Regions from separate parts of the Pelatocladus sp. genome, predicted to be linked through region 4. Evidence: predicted binding sites of a transcription regulator. Region 4 holds the regulator's gene; each other region holds the start of a gene.

Region 1 (4,727 bases), on a different contig from region 4:
CTATTTACATTTGATTTCTTGGGAATTGATTCTTTAAAGTTTACATCTTCTGGAGGTAATAACGCTGGCTATAACGGAAGTGGCACGCATTTTGCGATAGATAACTTTACTTTCAACAAAAAAACTAAAGCTGTTCCCGAACCTCTAACTATTTTTGGTTCAGTAACAGCAAGTAGTATTGGCTTGGCTTTATATCGAAAGCAGAAGCAACAACAAAAAGATGTAAATAAATAAGGAAATTTTCAAACTTGTAAGAGGATGTTTTAAAAGTCCTTTTGTCGGTAGTAAAACGTTTGTGTTCCCCCTAAATCCCCCTTTTTAAGGGAGACTTGGATTCTATTTCCTGCTTTTTAAGGGAGGTTAGGGGGGATAAATAAGTGCCTAAAGTCACAGCCAATCACTTTTCAAACAACCTCTAATACTGATATTTGACTTTTGAACAAAATTCAAGTTACTGGCTCACAAACCAAGTCCGCTTTTGCGAACTTATTGTAACCTACGTAAGCAGGTGCAAGTTTTGTGTAGCCGCGAATTATATTCGCCAAGTCTTTTTCAAAAATTGGGATGTTCCCTGAAAAATTCATAGAAAAGCTGCCACTAAATTAGACAATGAAAACTAGTAAACTGGCTAAAGTCATACGACTTGATCATCCTCAGTTCTGGCTCTTAATCATAGGTTCAGGCTTAATAGTGATTCACCTAACGCTAAGTTGGAGAGCAGAAAATCCCAACCTTTGCAGTACTAGTTTTTTGTTTTGGGCAGCTGTATCTTTTTTTATCTGGGAAAAACGAGATAATTTAAGTTTAGAAAGTGGAATTTTACCCAGTTTTTTGGGTTTCTCACTCATCTGGATAGCACTGTTCAAGAGTGCATCTATGACTAGCTTAGGAGGTTTTTTGTATGCCTTACCCTTTATTTTTGGCTTAGGACTTGGTTTAATAGCTTCTGGCTTTCAAGGACTAAAGCAATATACGGGTGAGTTAATAACATTATTTTTTATCAATGTACCTAAGTTATTACCAAAATGGGGGATCTATAAGCTTACACTGCTAACTGCCAAGTTATCAGCTTTTATACTTTGGTATACAGGCTTTGAAGTTATTCTTTCTGGAGTGAATGTTTATCTACCAAATGGCAGTATAGAAGTGCTTAGTGGATGCTCTGGTATAGAATTAATTTCTCAAATGCTCGGTTTAGCAATACTTTTTATGTTAATGTTTCCTCAAACTTGGCAGCAGAAAATACTCGTGCCACTTGTAGCTGCTACGGTAGGATTTATTGTTAATTCTGGACGAGTTGCACTTATGGCCATCATCGTAGCAAAAGATAATATGGATGCTTTTGATTACTGGCATAGTGGCAATGGTTCTCTTTTATTTTCAATAATTTCTGTACTCCTTTTCGGTTTATTCTGTTGGTTTTTAATAGGACGAACTGAATCTGGGAATAAAAATTCTCGGTTGTCATAATAAAAATATGATTACTTGGAAAAAAATCCGTATTTCATTGTTAATTATAGGCTGTAGCAACGTCTTGTTGGTATTGGGGCAAGTTCTTATTCTGCCAATCCAGTCTAAAAATCCTGCTAATTTTTTTGTGTTTTCAGAATCCCCACCTTTACCTCACTGGCAACTCAAATCTACCAAAAGTTTAACTTATGATCTACAAGATGATTCTGAATTGTTATCCCAAAAAAATTATCAATATATACGTAAAGAATTGCCTTTATATATCGAAATGCGTTACGTAAAAATAGGAGATGTTAATCAACTAATTAGAAAATATACTAAAATTTCTGCGTCTGCGGTTGTACGTCAAAAAGAAGATATAGGTTATTACGGTTTAGGAGTTGAACAACAAAAAGCCTACCTCAGTGCTTGTATTAATATGTATGGTCATAGCACTTTTACTAATACACAATTTAACCAAAATCAGCAGCGAAGAGATCAACCTTGGCAACGTTTATTACCCTGGTTACTAAGTCGAGAACAATTAAGAAAAGACAAGCGCTGTCTTTGGACGCATATGTCAATTCCATTAAAAAATTCTTCCCCAGAAGTTGCTTATCAAGTCCTAGAAAATGCGTGGTTTTCCTGGTACAAATATTGGCATTCTCGTTTGCATAAACCTTAAAGCTTTGTTTATACAATTTTCATTGTAATACTTTGTAAGGAATTATGACTAAATCGAAAACTGAAAAAATTACTTCTCCTCAGTTTGTCTTAACCCAGGAAAGTTCGCTCACTATTCTGCGATCGCTTGGCTACGGCTTGTTAATATTATCTTTGTTTGATTGGGTAGCAATGTTTGTTCCATCAAACTTTTTTAACCCTGCTTGGGAATTCCAAACTATAGGAGCAATAGTTGAACGTGTACCTGTACCTTTAATTGGTTTAGCACTAGTATTTTATGGGGAATTGCATTCGCGCAACAGATGGGAATTTCCTATTTTAAAGTTATTATCAGGGCTAACTTTATTATTGGCAGCGTTATTTTTACTCATGATACCTTTGGGAGTTTCTAATACCATCCGCTTGAATAAAGAAAATGTCGCACAAATCAATAATATCTCAACACAACAAATTTCTCGTGCTGAACAATTACACCAGAAACTCAGCGAAGCAACTCCTGAACAATTGGATAATCTTTTAAAAAGCCGAGGTGGTTCTCTATATGGGAAAAAACCAGAAGAAGTAAAGAATGAACTTTTGTCTCAAGTTTCTAAAGCAAAAGCACAAATCAAAGATCAAGCAGAAACTACCCAGTCTTTGCGAGGTCTAAACTTAATTAAGACTTCCACAAAATGGATTCTTGGCGCTTTAGTTTCTGCGTTTCTGTTCTTTAGTTTGTGGAAAGGAACAGATTGGGCTAGATTTTAAATACATAAAAAAGGCGATCGCTATTCAATCGCCCTTTTTTTTTATTAGTTCATAGTTAGCACTTTGATGCTTCAATAAGTGCCTAGCTTAAGCTTATACTTGTGCTAGTTCTGGTGTGGGACGCTTGCTATTACGAACAGCTGCGATCGCCTCGCCATAGTCCTTAGCATTAAACACAGCTGAACCAGCGACAATTGCATTAGCTCCAGCTTCCAAAACTTGCCAAGTATTATTTGCTTTTAGTCCACCATCTACTTCAATCCAAGGATCAAGACCACGTTCCTCACACATTTGACGCAGCTTACGGATCTTGGGAACAACTCCTGGAATAAAACTTTGACCACCAAAACCAGGGTTGACACTCATAATCAACACTAAATCGCAAACTTCCAGCACATACTCAATCAAATCTAAAGGTGTAGATGGGTTGAGTACAACACCAGCTTGCTTGCCAAATTCTTTAATTTGGCACAAAGTACGATGTAAGTGTGGCGATGCATTGTGTTCACAATGTACAGAGATAATATCTGCACCTGCTTTGGCAAAATCTGCAACATATTTTTCTGGTTCCACAATCATTAAGTGGACATCCAGTGGTTTTTTCGTAACCGGACGAATCGCCTCCACTACCAGAGGACCTATCGTAATATTAGGTACAAAGCGACCATCCATTACATCAACATGAATCCAATCTGCTCCCGCCTCATCCACGGCGCGTACTTCCTCTCCCAGACGACTAAAATCGGCTGATAGGATAGATGGAGCAATTACAATCGGCTTGTTAGATAGCGTTTTGGTCATGACTAGTGGATATTTAAGCGTCCTTATTCTGTAATTATTGTAACAAAACTTGAGCAAATGCTCATAAGTTTTGTATGAGCTTTTTTAGGGAGAAGGGAAGGGGACAAGGGGGACAACAATGACCAATGACCAATGACCAATGACAAATGACAAATAACTATGGTAAAAAAAATTAGCTGGATCGTTTGGGGATTAAGTGCTTCTTGTTTGAGTCTGCCAGTATTAGCTTTGGAAATTTCCATGAGCGCTAACGGTATTGACGTTCTGAAGTTACATAAAGCCCCGTATAATCTCACAGGTCGCAAGATTGCCATTGGTCAAGTGGAAATTGGGCGTCCTGGTAAGTTTGGTGTAGACAAAGCAGTTTCTAAAAATCGCTCTGTCAATATAACAGGTGTGTTTTTACGCAATAATCCCGCTAAGTCAAATACTGGTGTTGACCCTCACGCCTACAATGTTGCTGGTGTCATGGTTAGTACAGATAAAGGCTTCCCAGGAGTAGCCCCAGGGGCGCGGCTATATTCGTCTGCTGTAGGTTCCACAAAAATGGGACAGCCAGAAGAATGTTTATCTGCACAGCACGTAGCACTGCAAAATGGTGGCGACGTTCGTGTCATCAACTTTAGCTTTGGCGAACCTCTAAACCGTGATCCGCGACCGGAGGCTGTTTTGGATGGTAACGCCTTACTAACCCAATGTATTGATTGGTCTACTCGCGCTCACAATGTTTTATATGTGATTGCTGGCAACCAAGGTAAAGGCGGAATTCCTATCCCTACCGATAATTTTAATGGAGTAAATGTGGCTTTTTCCTCTCGTCGGGGAGGAATTTTTAATAAAGTAGACGTTTCCAATTTGGTGGCGACAACTGAAGCGATGACCCTCCGTTTATCTGGCAAGGAAATTAATCTTGGTTCCCGTGGCACAATTGGTATAGTGGCTCCTGGTAGTAATATTCCCTTGCTTAATCCTGATGGCAAAATTAATAAAGTCACAGGGACAAGTTTTGCAGCACCACATGTGACAGCTACAGTTGCTCTATTGCA
Region 2 (4,727 bases), on a different contig from region 4:
ATCGGGAAAAAAGAACTTTGTTGAGGTTGCAAACAACATTACTCTTACCAAATTAAAGCTTGTGCTTGCTCAGAAATATTTCAACAAGCGCTAGTTATCTTGGTTCCGCTACCATCATTTCGCAAAACTATTTTGTTTTTTGCCAAAAATTTTTGTCTCAATAGCGTTGTGATGCCAAAAATGGCAGAGGTCGATAAGAATGTGGTAGAAGATGCAAGTTATAAAACTTCTTACCACTTTCTTCTCTACCTCTAAAAGTACAATGGTCTTGATCACAAGGGCTTCAATCCTTGCTCTTTGAGGGTAGTTCTTACCCTTACACCCCCATACCTTATCCCCCTAAACCCGCCCAAAGGGTTTAATCAAACTGGTTTGTGAGCAATTAAATACTTGCTCATCAAATAGACTTGTATTTCAACATTCTCAAAACCTGCTTTTTCCAAACGCTCTACTAAATCATCAGTCATGTAATGCTTATAGTAGGGTTCATGGTACATCTGGTGGAAGTTTTCCATGAATGGTTCCATTTCTGGAGAATCACTCATTTGCACAGAGTCACAAATAATGAACACTCCTCCGGGTTTTGTTACTCGGTAGCATTGTTCAATAACTCGCTGGCGTACCTTTGCAGGTAATTCATGGAAAAGAAACACAGAAGTCACTGCATGAAAATAATTATCCAGGTAGGGTAACTCTTCAGCGTTAGCCTGCAATAGTTGTGGTAATTCTCCTGGAATTTGGCTTAATAATTCATTTGCTTTTCGCAAATAAGCTGGTGACAAATCCGTACCAAACAGCGATGCTTGCGGGAAAGCTGCGCGAATCATTTTTAAAGTCCGACCCGTTCCACAAGCTACATCTAAAATGCGTATTTGCCGATGTGGTAAATCAGCAAATACACTTTTTAGTCCTTTCTTAAGAGGTGCGAGAATTCGCCGTCGCATTGGGTCGGCTGTACCACCAAACAGAATTTCCACCTGTAAATCGTAGAGATTGGCTGACAAGTCGCTCAAGTAGCCATCAGTTTGGTGATGGAAGTTCTGTACGTAATAACTCGGATAACCAGAAGTTTCCACATTTGCGGGAAAGTCTTGATAATTCTTCTGTTTGGCCCGCTCCCACGTTTGGAATAAATCTAGGCATATTACTGGATAGTACTGGAAAAATTCTTGCCAAGGATTATCAAACAGCAAGCTCGTAGGATACACGCCCTGCTCTGCATCTTGCCAATCACTTTCTAGTAAATTATCTAGCTTTTTTTGAAATGTGAGTAAAACTTCTGTCGGGACGGGTTTGGTTTGCTGCTCAAAAGGAGAGATTAAATTCAACAACCGTACGCTCAATGTTTTATGAGCTAAACCAAAATAGTTTTTACCCTGCTGAAATGTTTGATAAGTCAGCTTCGTTAATGTGTCGGACATGTGAATGGCTAGGCTTGTCTTTATTTTTATTTATTTAACTTAAATAATTGTAACTATTAATTCATTAATCTTGAGAATGATCTATTGAGCTTTGGTGCTGACTACAAACCTTTCAATGTGACAGGGTACTTGTCAATAAAATATTAAGTTTTATAAAAATGTATCATTTCGTAACTTCTGATACAGAATTATTCTGCTATCTTATTAATGGAGACAAACAAATCAATCAAATTAAAACTACAGGGAGGACTCTGGTATGTCTACCCAAGACAAAGCTCGTGCTTTAATGATGCGTCATTATCAGCTGATCAAAAATCGGCAACAATCGATGCTAGAACGTGCAGGGGAAGAATTGGGTCTTCCTGGAGAAGTATCTCACTACTGGAACCCGACTCAAGGGAAAATAGACCACAATGCTCGTATGAATTATGACCGCAGTAATGCTGCGATGAGTTAAGTAGTGGGGGCGAATGCTTACTCGCGCCAAGCGCGTCTACGCCCCTACAGTGGTAGAGAAACCCAAAAAAAAGCCACCCAGTTTGGGTGGCTGTATTTATGATTTCAAATAATACGTCTGGTTTTATGGAGAATCGCTAGTAGTTATTTATAATTAACCACTAACTACCAACCACTAACCCTTTGAAATTAACAATCGTAGTAAAGAGCAAATTCGTAGGGATGAGGACGTAGACGCATTGGATTAACTTCATTGTCTAGCTTGTAAGAAATCCAAGTTTCAATAAAGTCTTCGGTAAAGACACCAGGTTCGGTCAAGAAAGCATGATCTTTCTCTAGTGCTTCCAATGCTAATTCTAGAGATCCAGGAGTGGACGGAACTTTCGCCAGTTCTGCTGGAGAGAGTTCATAAATATTTTTATCCAGAGGTTCACCAGGATCAATTTTGTTTTTGATGCCATCTAAACCAGCACACAGCATGGCAGCAAATGCCAAGTAGGGGTTAGAAGTCGCATCAGGACAACGGAACTCTAAACGCTTGGCTTTGGGGTTAGTACCAGACAGAGGAATCCGAATCGAAGCAGAACGATTACCTTGGGAGTAAGCCAAGTTAACTGGTGCTTCGTAACCGGGTACTAGGCGCTTGTAAGAGTTGGTGGTGGGGTTGGTAATAGCCAACAGTGCTGGTGCGTGCTTGAGGATGCCACCGATATAATGTAATGCCATATCACTCAAGCCAGCGTATTTATCGCCTGCAAACAAAGGCTGACCGTCTTTCCAAATAGACTGGTGAGTGTGCATACCGGAACCGTTGTCTTGGAAGACAGGCTTAGGCATGAAAGTAACGGTTTTGCCGTATTTCTTGGCAACGTTCTTGATGACGTATTTGTAAGTCATCAGCCAATCGGCAGCTTCAATTAATTTACCAAAGCGGAAACCGAGTTCGCACTGACCACCTGTAGCTACTTCGTGATGCTGCTTTTCAATAGGTACTCCACACTCTGCCATTGTTAGCAGCATTTCTGTACGAATATCTTGGAAAGTGTCAGTGGGAGGTACTGGGAAATAACCCTCTTTGTAGCGGGGTTTGTAACCCAGGTTAGGACCTTCTTGTTTACCGGAGTTCCAACGCCCTTCAACTGAGTCTACATGGTAGTAGCCTTCGTGGGAGTTTTGGTCAAAACGGACATCATCAAAGATGAAAAACTCAGCTTCAGGACCAAAGAAGGCTGTGTCACCAAGACCGGAGGAAACGAGATAATCTAATGCTTTTTGAGCAATTACACGCGGACAACGACTGTACCATTCGCCCGTACGGGGTTCCTTAATACTACAAATGATACTGAGAGTTGGTTCTTTCATGAATGGGTCGATCCAGGCAGTGTTTGGATCGAGTACCATTGCCATGTCTGACTCGTTGATTGCTTTCCAACCCCGAATACTGGAACCATCGAAGGGTACGCCGTCTGTGAAGCTACTTTCATCGATTTGGTTATGAAACACTGTCAGGTGCTGCCATATCCCTGGCGTATCGATGAATTTCAGATCGATCATCTGAATGTTGTTGTCCCGAATCATATTCAGGACTTCTTGTGGGGTTGTCATGGTTACTCCTTCTCCGCCAATTTAGTACAGTAAACCACAATGTTAATGCACGCTGACCTTGCTTGATGAACCCAAATCATTAAAGACACCTGAAATATCCTAATGATATAAATTTGAGATATTTTGTATTTTTTGTTACAGAATATCATGTTTATAGGTTATGTTCATTTTTGCCGAACTAACTCTACAAAACTTGACAGTTCATCTGTTGGGGTCAACTTTGGCATAGAATCCTTTAAGTAGCGCATACATTGTTTTTGTGCTTGAGCTTCTTTTAATATTCATTGGCACAAAAATTAGCCGCTTGCAAAAGCAGTCAAATAAATATCAAACCATAAATAGCAATGATTGGGAGATAAAGGAATGCGGGATGCAGTCACAAGTTTAATTAAGAATTATGACGTTGCTGGGCGGTATTTTGACCGGAATGCGATCGACAGTCTCAAGTCCTATTTTGAAAGCGGGACAGCACGAGTACAAGCCGCAGGAGCTATTAATGCAAATGCGGCGGCAATTGTCAAGCAGGCTGGTTCTCAATTATTTGATGAACAGCCAGAGTTGATTCGTCCCGGCGGCAATGCTTATACTACTCGACGGTATGCGGCTTGTCTGCGGGATATGGATTACTACCTACGCTATGCTACTTATGCCATTGTAGCTGGCAGTATGGATGTGTTGGATGAGCGCGTGCTGCAAGGTTTGCGGGAAACTTATAATTCTTTGGGTGTTCCCATTGGCCCTACAGTTCGTGGTATCCAACTGATGAAGGATATTGTCAAGCTGCAATTAGCAGATGCTGGTGTCAGTAGTACTAGTTTTGTAGATGAGCCGTTTGACTACATGACCAGAGAGTTGAGCGAGAAGGACATTTAGTGTAATCCAACAGAAGGCAGAAGGCAAGAGACAGGAAATTGTCATGCTTAGACAATCTGTTTTTTCGTCTGGTTTTTCCTGTCTATTTATTTCTGGTATCTTGCACTAGCCAATTCCACATATAAAAAGCTGTGTATATCGCACTTTGCCTTTATGGCAAGGTGCGTTTACTTTTTTTAATACTAAAAATTGATTACTTATCATTGGATAACTACTTAAAAAACTTGTAAAATATATTACTTAGTATGGATGATTGTTGGCAGTAGTTCCATGAGTATTAATGATCTAGAATTTTTGCACGGTGCGGCTTTTCTTCGACTCCTTAAAGGAACGGGAGCATCCCAATTTTGCAAAAAGAGGGAGAGAAGGGAA
Region 3 (4,727 bases), on a different contig from region 4:
TACAGTGAACAGTGAATAATAGAATTTGATAACTGATAACTGAATCACGCTTTCCAACTCACGACTACAGCATAAAGATAAGCTACTATCTCATCAATAATTGATCGTACACCTGCACTAAAATATTACTTTGTTGAAGTGGTGAATTAATTACCAGAAATGAATGTATTTGAAGAAAAATAAAACTCGCAATTACAACAAACACAGTTATAATCATTCCCCATCCCAAGGTAGTTGGCATCCACAAATACTGACGCTTAAATAAACGCATGATGGGGAATTTTTTCGGTCGATTTTTTACATTTTTCTGCATTAAACTTGAGCAGAACGTTTTGATTCTAAATAATCAAACACTGACTTATCTCCAATATCTGCTGTAATTACCTGTACTGTCTTCCGCATAGCAAAAACTACAAACAAAATTGCCCAAATTCCTAACAAAATCTGTTCTAACTGTGTTGGCAATATACCAACCAAATGCCCAAGTAAGAGTAAAGGTACGACGGGAGTTAATAATTTTGTTTCCAGACGATTGAAACAAAATGCTTCTTTAAAATAAATACCAGTCAAAGCTGCAAATGTAAAACCAACACCCAATAATGTCAGTGGTTGAGTGTAAAGAGTAATAGCTAAAGGCTCACTATTTGTAATTGCCAAGATAATTGCTGATACACTACCAATGAGCCAAAAAACTTGTAAAGCTCGGTGCAACTCCACCATGTAAATATGAATTGTGAGTAAACTAATACCAAGTCCTAGACTGAAACAGGCATATAAAGGTGTTAGTAATTTGAAAATAGTGGGGTTAGGATTCAACAATACTAAAGTACTGCCCACAGCAAAGCAAATTGCAGCTAGCATTAAACCACTACGATAAATAATCACGCCCTTGCGATCGCCCTCAGTAATCGTAAATTCGCCAAATTGACCTTGATAAACTTCTGGTGCTGATATTGTTTGAGTAGTCATATGTCAAATTAGTTTAGTGGTTAGTGGTCAATTGTCAATTGTCATTAGTTATTCTCCCCATCCCCCTTGTCCCTTTCTAATCACTCTCGATCACTACTTGTATGGTATCTCCCAAATTCATCTGTAAGTGCGATCGCGCATTACCAGTATTAATAGCCAATTCTACCCAGCCGTGACTACCAACGAGGGCGATCGCATCACCAATTTCCCTATCTCCATAAGTTTCACGTCCTGGTATGATTTTGTCACCCACAAGTACGCCCCAACTTTTGCTTTGTAGGTAAGATCCAGGAATATTGCTGACTAAGTTACCAAAATGATCAATATATTGAATACAACCTGTGATCATATTCCCGCTTTGAGTGCATTTGGCTATTTCTAGCTTGACTAAGCTTTCTGGATTGATTTGTGTTCCTAACTGTCCCAGAGGAACACCACAAGCTAGATGCGCTCCAGTAGGGGCGAAAATATCTCGACCATGAAATGTGCTGCTAGGATTTGGAGTACGCCAGTAATTAGGATTTGTTAGTTCTACCGCAGCGACAGCAGGACTGTGACTCAACACTCCACTAAATAAGCCATTGTCTGGCCCAATCAAAAATCCATGAGCAAATTCTACAGCGATCGCCCTTCTTTTTCTTCCTACACCTGGATCTACTACCGCCACATGTACGGTTCCGACAGGAAAGTATAGATAAGCATCCATGAGACAAAACCTAGCAGCAGCAATATTTTGCGGTGGAATTTGGTGTGTTAAATCTACCACCTTTAGCTTGGGGTTAATTTGGGCGATCGCTCCCTTCATTACACCTACATACACATCGCGATCGCCGAAATCGGTGAGTAAAGTCAGCAGTGATTGCGGATTTTGTTGCTTCTCGAACATGTGATCCCATTTGCTTTATATCACTAAGTTTGTTTTTTCTGTAACATAAACAACTAAATTTTCGATATGTTATGATCACAAGACATAAAAAAATGATGATTTAGACCAAAGTAATTCCTATGATTACAAGCAGAACAGAAGTTGTGAAAAAAGCACGAGAAGCCCACAAAGAAAGCATCAGAAGAAGTTTGCAGCATCGCTTGGAAGTAGCAAGAGCTAAAGGCGATGAAAACCTCATTCGTCAGCTAGAGGCAGAAATGAAATATTTCGGTTAAACCATAAAGTTTACCGCACATAGGTTGTTCATAGTTCTGTTGTGTTTCTGCCTGCTGTTTTAGCAGGCTTTCTTAATCTTAAAGTTTGTAAGTGAGGACTTTAGTCCTCAGAATCAGCGCTAGAACTGCTTAGTATAAAAAAGAATTGAGAATTGTATGTGACAACTGTGTAAGTCCTTAAAGATATGTGCAATATATTAATTTTTGTAAAAGATAAAAGTAAACATGTGCCAAACCCTTACGAATGACAAATGAAGCCCCTATTTTATTTGTGCCGACTGACTTAAGTATTCTTGCTCAGTTAAAAAATTTTTAGTAAAAATTCGGTCAATCCTAGTAGCTGCAAATATTGTGGATATTAATACGCTGTATATTAGTTTCTGATGACTGCTGTGTGCTGATAAAGCAAATAGCTATCAGTTAAAGGAACAAGTAAATGCCTAATGGGTACATTTTTGTAGGGTTTAACCCTCATTCTTCCCTTGTAGTAGGATAAAGTCAAAGCGGACAAACACAACATAAGCCCCTGGGCTAAGTTAGCGAGCTTTGTTACAAAAGTTTATCTATTTCACAGGAAACTACTCAAAAGGTCTTTACAAACTTTTACACGCCGTCGGGCAGTCGGTGTATGCTTGCCGAGGGTAAAGTAATCTGAAATGTTGCTGTATAGAGAAATCTTTAGGGCGTTTTGGATCTCCCGTTGAAGCAAGAATCCCATCCGCTTTTAGCGGTGGGAGTGTCAATAAGCGCTACTAGCTGAAAACTTTTTATTTCGGTTTGATGGAAAGAGGTGGAAAAATCGTGAAAAAATTGGTGCGTTTATTAACAGTCTTTAGTTTTTTGTTGGTAGGATGTTTGGCATGGCTAGGTACGCCTCAGATAGCCCAAGCGAGCAATTTTAACAGTTTTGCTTTGCCATCGGTTTCTGTTCTAGCCTTGCAAAATCCAGCAGATGCAAAGCTTGCAGATGTATATGGTGACAGAATTGATTTAAATAACACCAATGTGCGAGCTTTTCAGAAATATCCTGGCTTGTATCCTACCCTAGCAGGCAAAATTATCAAATATGCTCCTTACGATGAGGTAGAGGATGTATTAAAGATTAAAGGATTGAGCGAACGTCAAAAACAAATCCTGCAAGCTAACCTAGATCACTTCAAAGTTACAGAAGTAGAACCAGTCTACACCGAAGGATTTGACCGTTATAACAACGGTATTTACAGATAAGACATAACTGTAAATACGGTTATTTCCAATAAAACAGCATCCCACTCCTTTTTTTAGGGAGTGGGATTTTTATGTTTTTGCAAACAAGGGAAGGGGGACAAGGAAGACAAGGAAGACAAGGAAGAAAGGTTGCGCTGTATGAGCGCAACTTCGTGTGAGTGAGTGCAAAATAATCCTTCAGACATACAGAAATTTCAGGTAAACCAGATTTTGGAAAGATGAATCTGTACCCTTATTCTTTTTAAACTGTTTGCAGAACAAAATGATAAGGAGCAAAAATTCATGTCTGCTGAAGGAAACAAAAAAGAAACTACACCATCTAATTCTGGTGCTGCTTCTGGTGGTTATCAAACCCCCGTTGAAGAAGATATCCGCAAAACTGGTAACGCAGCTCAATCTGATGCTAAACAATCAGCTACACCAGAAGCGCCAGGGGAAGATACCGTAGCAGGTAGTCCCAATCAAGGAACAGAGTCCCGTTAATTGCTTGACGCTCTCTTCAAAAGCCAACTCGTGGAATCATCATCTAGATGAGTGCGTTAGCAAAAATTATTGAGTGGGGTTGTGTCTATCGAAGACACACTTTCCACTCTATTTTTATACTTAAAAATTTTTTGATACACCAAAAGTGTTAGTAATTTATCTGAAAAAAAGAGGTTGCTTATATATGAATAGATATCATTCTATACTAAAAAAATTATGCAACCGAGAGTTTGGGCTTGTAGCATTGGATTGGCTTTGTCTTGGCTGATATCACCAGTTATGGGTGTAGAAGTACTCAAGCTTCCCAGTAGACAAGCACAGAATTCTATAACTGCTAAACCAATTGTTGTCAGTAAAGCTGAATTTGGGGTTATCAGAGTTGAAAAAGGTGGAAAGACTACTCTTATCCCCACAAAAAAAATACCACTTCAAGAGGGAGTTGCATATGGCTGGCGGATTCAACTCAAGGACTACCAAGGTGAGATAACATGGCGGGAAGTCCTTCAGTTACCAAAACCTCCTGAAAGTTGGGCTACAAGTAACACTGAAAATTTCTCATTGTCACCTGACGGCAGAGCAGCAAATATTCAACGCACAGATAAAATCAAAGATGGTGTAATTAAAAACTCTTGGACGATCGCAAATGGTGATCCTGTAGGTAAGCATAAGATAGAAGTTTATATTGGCGATCGCCGTATTGCTACTTTTGAATTTGAGGTAGTTCCTCCAATCAGACTACAAAAGCCAACTCCAAAAGCATAATTGTAAGTTTTGATATGTATACTAGGAAATGTTTTGTATAAGTTCATCAGTCAACAAAAGACTTGGAGAATTTAGCCAATGAGTAATGCAGAAGTTGCTACAAAACTTAAAGAAGCTGCTGATAC
Region 4 (4,727 bases):
GGGTAACGCGATTCGAACGCGCGACATTCACCTTGGCAAGGTGACGCTCTACCACTGAGCTATACCCGCAAACTTTGCATAATTACAAATATGCCAGATGAACAAGTGATTGTCAAGAGGTAAAGGAAAATTTTGTAATCCTAGATAGAAATCAATAAAAAATTAAAATATTATGGTATTTTTCACTCATCGTTTCTATTACCAATCTCTGAATTTATTTACTTCTATAGGTATATTTGATGTATTTTGTGTAAATGTAAAGCTAGAACTGATCAGCTTTTATCCATACTTGACATCAAGCAACGTGAGTGCTAAACGTTTACCCCAAACAACAGCCCATGTGAGGATTATCCGTCAATCTTGGCAACAGGGCCTACTGGAAGGAGAAGTAAGAGCAGGAGATTTTGAGTGGCAGTTTCAATGGCACTTTCGCCGAGGAGAATTGTCTGTCAAACCATCACAAGGTCGTGCTTTAATCAAAGAACCTCTTGGTCGTTTTTTAGAGCAAAAAGATTACCAACTTGAACCAGGAGGAGACTATGCTTTTACTATTCGAGCAGAACTTTGACTAATTTTGTTAATACCCCAATTACCAATTACCGACACAGGCGAATAATATAACTATTCCAGCGAACATGATATGATTCATTTTGCCGATTCTGTTAGACGACTTAGATATCTTTCAATCAGGAGAATGGCAACTATGTCATCGATTGGTCTTGGAGGTGTTCGCATTCCTTGTGGTAATAGTTTAGTAATTCCTTTTGGTGGGAACATTTGCCAATAGCGATCGCGTGCTTCTAAACTGGTATAGCGTTCATCGACCAAGATAATATTCAACTGCTCTGACAATTCTTGTTGTAGTTGTTGTTTCCAGCGTTGAGATGTGGTTTGATTACCCATCACCATTAAAGAGATTGGTAATTTCTGGCGCAGAGTTTCAATGCTGGCGATCGCTTCATTAGAAGATACAACCTGATGATAATGTAGCTTTCGATCCAGTCCCATCACTGCTAAACCACATTTATCTTTACCTGGATCGAACCCTAAAATCACTGGTTGAGTTGGTATAAATTCACTTAAATTCATATTTAATGATAATTTGAAATAATGGTTATTAGTTAGTGGTTATTGGTTAATTTATTAGTGATCTATTACTAACCAATAACTCTTAAAAAAATTAAGTACTAAAAATTATTTGTCCATTTTTAATTGCCACCAATTTTACTTTTAACGGCCCGGCGGTATATGTATCTTGTGCGGCAATAGCTTTAATATCTATTGATTGGTCATATTGTCGTAACTCAGCAATAAAACGCAAAAAAGTACCATCGATTTGAATCTCTTCTAAAATACCAGCACTACGAGCGCGAAATTGAGAAGCAGAAATTAGTAGTTCTAAGCGCTGTCGCAGTTGATAGGATGTCATGGTTTTGGGATCAGCCGTAGTTGTAGCTAGTACTTCACCTCCAGAGAACACGATTTGATTTAGTGCTGCATCCGCAAAAAATTCGATTGGTTTTTCTCCTCTAACATAGTTACCTGCACAGAAAATCCGTACCACGTAATCTCGACCATCTTTAATCTGATTACTTAACTGTTCAACCTGTTCTCCGGTGACGCGTAGTACTTGCACACCTGGGAGAGAATTAATTCCAGGTTCACTTAACTGTGTGCTGGCGTTTCTATTTGCTTCTTTTAATAGCTGGATTACTGCTTGACGAGCAGCCGCAGGTTGTTCGACGCGGACTACTCCAGCAGCCAGAACTTGACCCCGGACTAACGCCAGTTTTCCTAAACGTAAGTCACGATAAGACTGGTAGTATTTTTCCAGTCTTGCGACTTCCTGTTCAAGAAAATCCTGTTGTGTTTCCAGTTCTTTGAGACGGGTTTCTCGTTGAGCAATAATTTGCTCCCGCGCTGTAATTTCAAGATTACGCTTTTGAATGATCGCATCTAGCTTGGCAATTGTCTGATCCCGCTTTTGAATCGCTTCTTGGCGCTTGGCTAGTTCGCGATCGCGTTTATCAATGGCTGCTTGGGCTTCAGCAACCGCCTGTTTTGCTTGTTCATAAAGTTTTTGGCGTTCTGCTTTGAGTCGTTTAATTTCCTCTAGCTGTCTGTTTCTTTCTTGATAAACATTTTCCAACTGAGCTATGGCTTTTTGATATTGAGTTGCTACTTGACTCAATTGTTTTTGAGTGCCTTCGAGTTTGTTTTGAGTGCGCGATTGTTGATTAATTGTACGGTTAAGCTGGGCTTGCGTTTGCTGTTGTTTAGCGTTGGCTGCTTGTAAAGATTTGTTAATTTCTTGCAAATCCTGTTGAGCTTTGGTTTGTTCTTTTCTGGCTTGATCTAGCTCGGTCTTGGTTGTATTAAGTTGTTGGGTTGCATTATCGAGTTGTACGCGTTTACGCCTAAGATCTTTTTGAATATCTTGTAACTCAAAAACTCCTTTACGCAAGCCATCATCCGCTAAAAATAAAATGCCCAGGGTTGATGCAGAAATGCCCAACCCTGTCAAAATGGTTACTAATACAGCTGTATTTTTTGGTCTGAGGTTGAAAAGTGAGAGCCGTTTTTTGCCAACCCGCGTCCCAATGCGATCGCCGACGGTGGCAATAACGCCTCCCAAAATTAAGATTGCAATAATGAGGATGTACCCGGTGGCCATCTGTTTGTATTTACCGAAGAGATCCTTCCAGATACAGCCTACTACTTTCAGGCATTTTCTGTAGCGAATTGTAGGTTGATAAATTACTAGGTTAAGGGGAAAGGGTTAAAGGGGAAGGGTTAAACATGAAAAACAAGGGAATTTACCAGTCATTACCCATTACCCATTACCCATTTACCCATTACCTATTTTTACAAGAGTGTCTATAATTTTTTAACTCCACTTTCCAAGTGCAATTAAGTGAATTGCCGACTTAATGTCACAGGTTTGTGGACTGTAATTTTTTTCTTGTGTATGGAAATCATCTTCTTTTCGCGCAAATCGCCTAGTAGCCTAGTGACAGTCACGCGAGTAGAACCAATTGCTTCAGCGATCGCTTGATGAGATAGCTTGAGATCAATTGTGATTCCATCTGCACAAGGAAGACCAAAATCTCGACAGAGAATTAATAAGAAACTTACTAATCTTGAACCCATATCGCGGTGAGCGAGGGTTTCAATCATCATCTCTGTTTGAAGAATGCGCGAAGACAAACCCCGCAGCATCAACATCGATAATTCTGGATTTTCCTTGAGTGCTTGTTCCACCTGTTCAATGGGTGCTGAGAGCAATTCTACAGGCGTAAAAGCAACTGCATGATAAAAACGGTCTGACTTGTTTCCCGTTAGTAGGGACAAAACCCCAAATACGCTGTTTTCCCGCAAAAGTGCTACGGTTATTTCTTCTCCTGCTTCATACACCCTGGAGAGTTTAACTGCACCTTTTAAAAGAAAATAAACTCTTTCAGCAGGATCGCCGGGGAAAAAGATCGTCTTATTGCGCTCAAACGATTCCACCACTGGCGGAAACGCTCCAGTCGCCATTTGACGAAAAACATTTGCTAGGGCTTTATCTTGTGTCACGATCATCTCCCTTCCCCTATCCAACGCCGGAAAAACGAATATGGATTTCCTAAGAATACACTCGACAAATCAATAAAACATTGTCAACCTTTGTGTACAGTCCTATACTTAACCTTTTTGTTCAATTGATGTTTGTTCAACATGATACAAAATTTCTAGTGCAGGGATCTAGTACTTTTTGTTAGGTACTTCCAAAATTGTAGACAATAAGTTTTTTAAGAAAAAGAAAGTTTCATAGAGACTTTATTAAAACATTAAATGGTACATTGATGGTAAAAAGTAATTTTGGCACTTTAGCTCTAAAAAATACGGATGTGAAAATATAGGATGGTGTGGGTGCAAAAGAAACCACTAATAAATTTAGTTACTCTCAAGATAAAAATACCTTTCTCTAAAACCTTTACTCTGCTTAAAAATCATTTTAACCATCTATCTTTTCAATCAGATGTTTGTATCTAATTTTAGTTAGAGCTAGATGAAGTCTCTTCTCTTACATCCATCTTAACTAGTCGCTCAAAAATCAAATTTATAAAACGAAGACAAACCAAGCTCAGATTCATGTATGCTCCTAGTGAAACATCACATCAATGATTTCTATGCTGGATCTGACTGGAAAAAATGCCCTTGTTACAGGCATTGCTAATAACCGTTCTATTGCTTGGGGAATTGCTCAACAATTGCACAAAGCCGGAGCTAACCTTGGCATTACCTATTTAAGCGACGAAAAAGGCAAAATGGAAAAGAAAGTCGCAGAATTGGTCGAACCACTCAATCCTACCTTGTTTTTGCCCTGTAATGTTCAAAATGACGAGGAAATTAAGACTGCATTTGAAACAATCCAAGATAAGTGGGGTAGCTTAGATATTCTGATTCATTGTCTAGCTTTTGCCAAAAAAGATGATTTGAGTGGAGACTTTAGCCAAACCTCGCGTGAAGGGTTTCGTACAGCTTTAGAAGTCAGCACCTATTCTTTGGTGCAACTCGCTGGTGCAGCTAAACCTTTAATGACCGCAGGAGGAAGCATAGTTACTCTCACTTATTTAGGTTCTATCAGAGCAATACCCAACTATAATGTCATGGGAGTTGCCAAAGCAGGATTAGAAGCAAGCGTACGTTATTTAGCATCAGAACTAGGCTCTGCTAATATCCGC

The links. Region 4 encodes NtcA, which controls nitrogen genes in cyanobacteria. Its sites were predicted from a motif close to TNTGTANNNNNNNNTACANA; they were not measured.
Region 1: a site for NtcA is predicted at 3,709-3,728, ahead of rpe (ribulose-phosphate 3-epimerase). Genes of this name have one in related genera too.
Region 2: a site for NtcA is predicted at 3,605-3,624, ahead of glnA (type I glutamate--ammonia ligase). Genes of this name have one in related genera too.
Region 3: a site for NtcA is predicted at 1,893-1,912, ahead of AC5JMK_RS24595 (SAM hydrolase/SAM-dependent halogenase family protein). Genes of this name have one in related genera too.

What each region holds. Positions count from the first base shown of each region.
Region 1 is NZ_JCACKS010000225.1:16,658-21,384, reverse strand. It holds gene AC5JMK_RS21170 (PEP-CTERM sorting domain-containing protein) at 1-234, shown strand, start outside; gene crtA (cyanoexosortase A) at 610-1,470, shown strand; gene AC5JMK_RS21160 (cyanoexosortase A system-associated protein) at 1,478-2,134, shown strand; gene hpsJ-A (HpsJ-like protein, cyanoexosortase A-associated) at 2,179-2,880, shown strand; gene rpe (ribulose-phosphate 3-epimerase) at 2,974-3,681, opposite strand; gene AC5JMK_RS21145 (S8 family serine peptidase) at 3,841-4,727, shown strand, end outside.
Region 2 is NZ_JCACKS010000210.1:47,725-52,451, forward strand. It holds gene AC5JMK_RS18235 (class I SAM-dependent methyltransferase) at 363-1,421, opposite strand; gene gifA (glutamine synthetase inactivation factor IF7A) at 1,678-1,878, shown strand; gene glnA (type I glutamate--ammonia ligase) at 2,067-3,482, opposite strand; gene apcB (allophycocyanin subunit beta) at 3,846-4,355, shown strand.
Region 3 is NZ_JCACKS010000243.1:12,652-17,378, forward strand. It holds gene AC5JMK_RS24590 (DUF2301 domain-containing membrane protein) at 313-969, opposite strand; gene AC5JMK_RS24595 (SAM hydrolase/SAM-dependent halogenase family protein) at 1,046-1,855, opposite strand; gene pirA (arginine synthesis PII-interacting regulator PirA) at 1,975-2,130, shown strand; gene psbU (photosystem II complex extrinsic protein PsbU) at 2,911-3,357, shown strand; gene AC5JMK_RS24610 (hypothetical protein) at 3,640-3,840, shown strand; gene AC5JMK_RS24615 (PM0630 family protein) at 4,057-4,602, shown strand; gene AC5JMK_RS24620 (nuclease A inhibitor family protein) at 4,681-4,727, shown strand, end outside.
Region 4 is NZ_JCACKS010000029.1:3,324-8,050, forward strand. It holds tRNA gene AC5JMK_RS03080 (tRNA-Gly) at 1-69, opposite strand, end outside; gene AC5JMK_RS03085 (DUF3146 family protein) at 305-568, shown strand; gene ruvX (Holliday junction resolvase RuvX) at 646-1,089, opposite strand; gene AC5JMK_RS03095 (DUF3084 family protein) at 1,181-2,674, opposite strand; gene ntcA (global nitrogen regulator NtcA) at 2,911-3,582, opposite strand; gene fabI (enoyl-ACP reductase FabI) at 4,173-4,727, shown strand, end outside.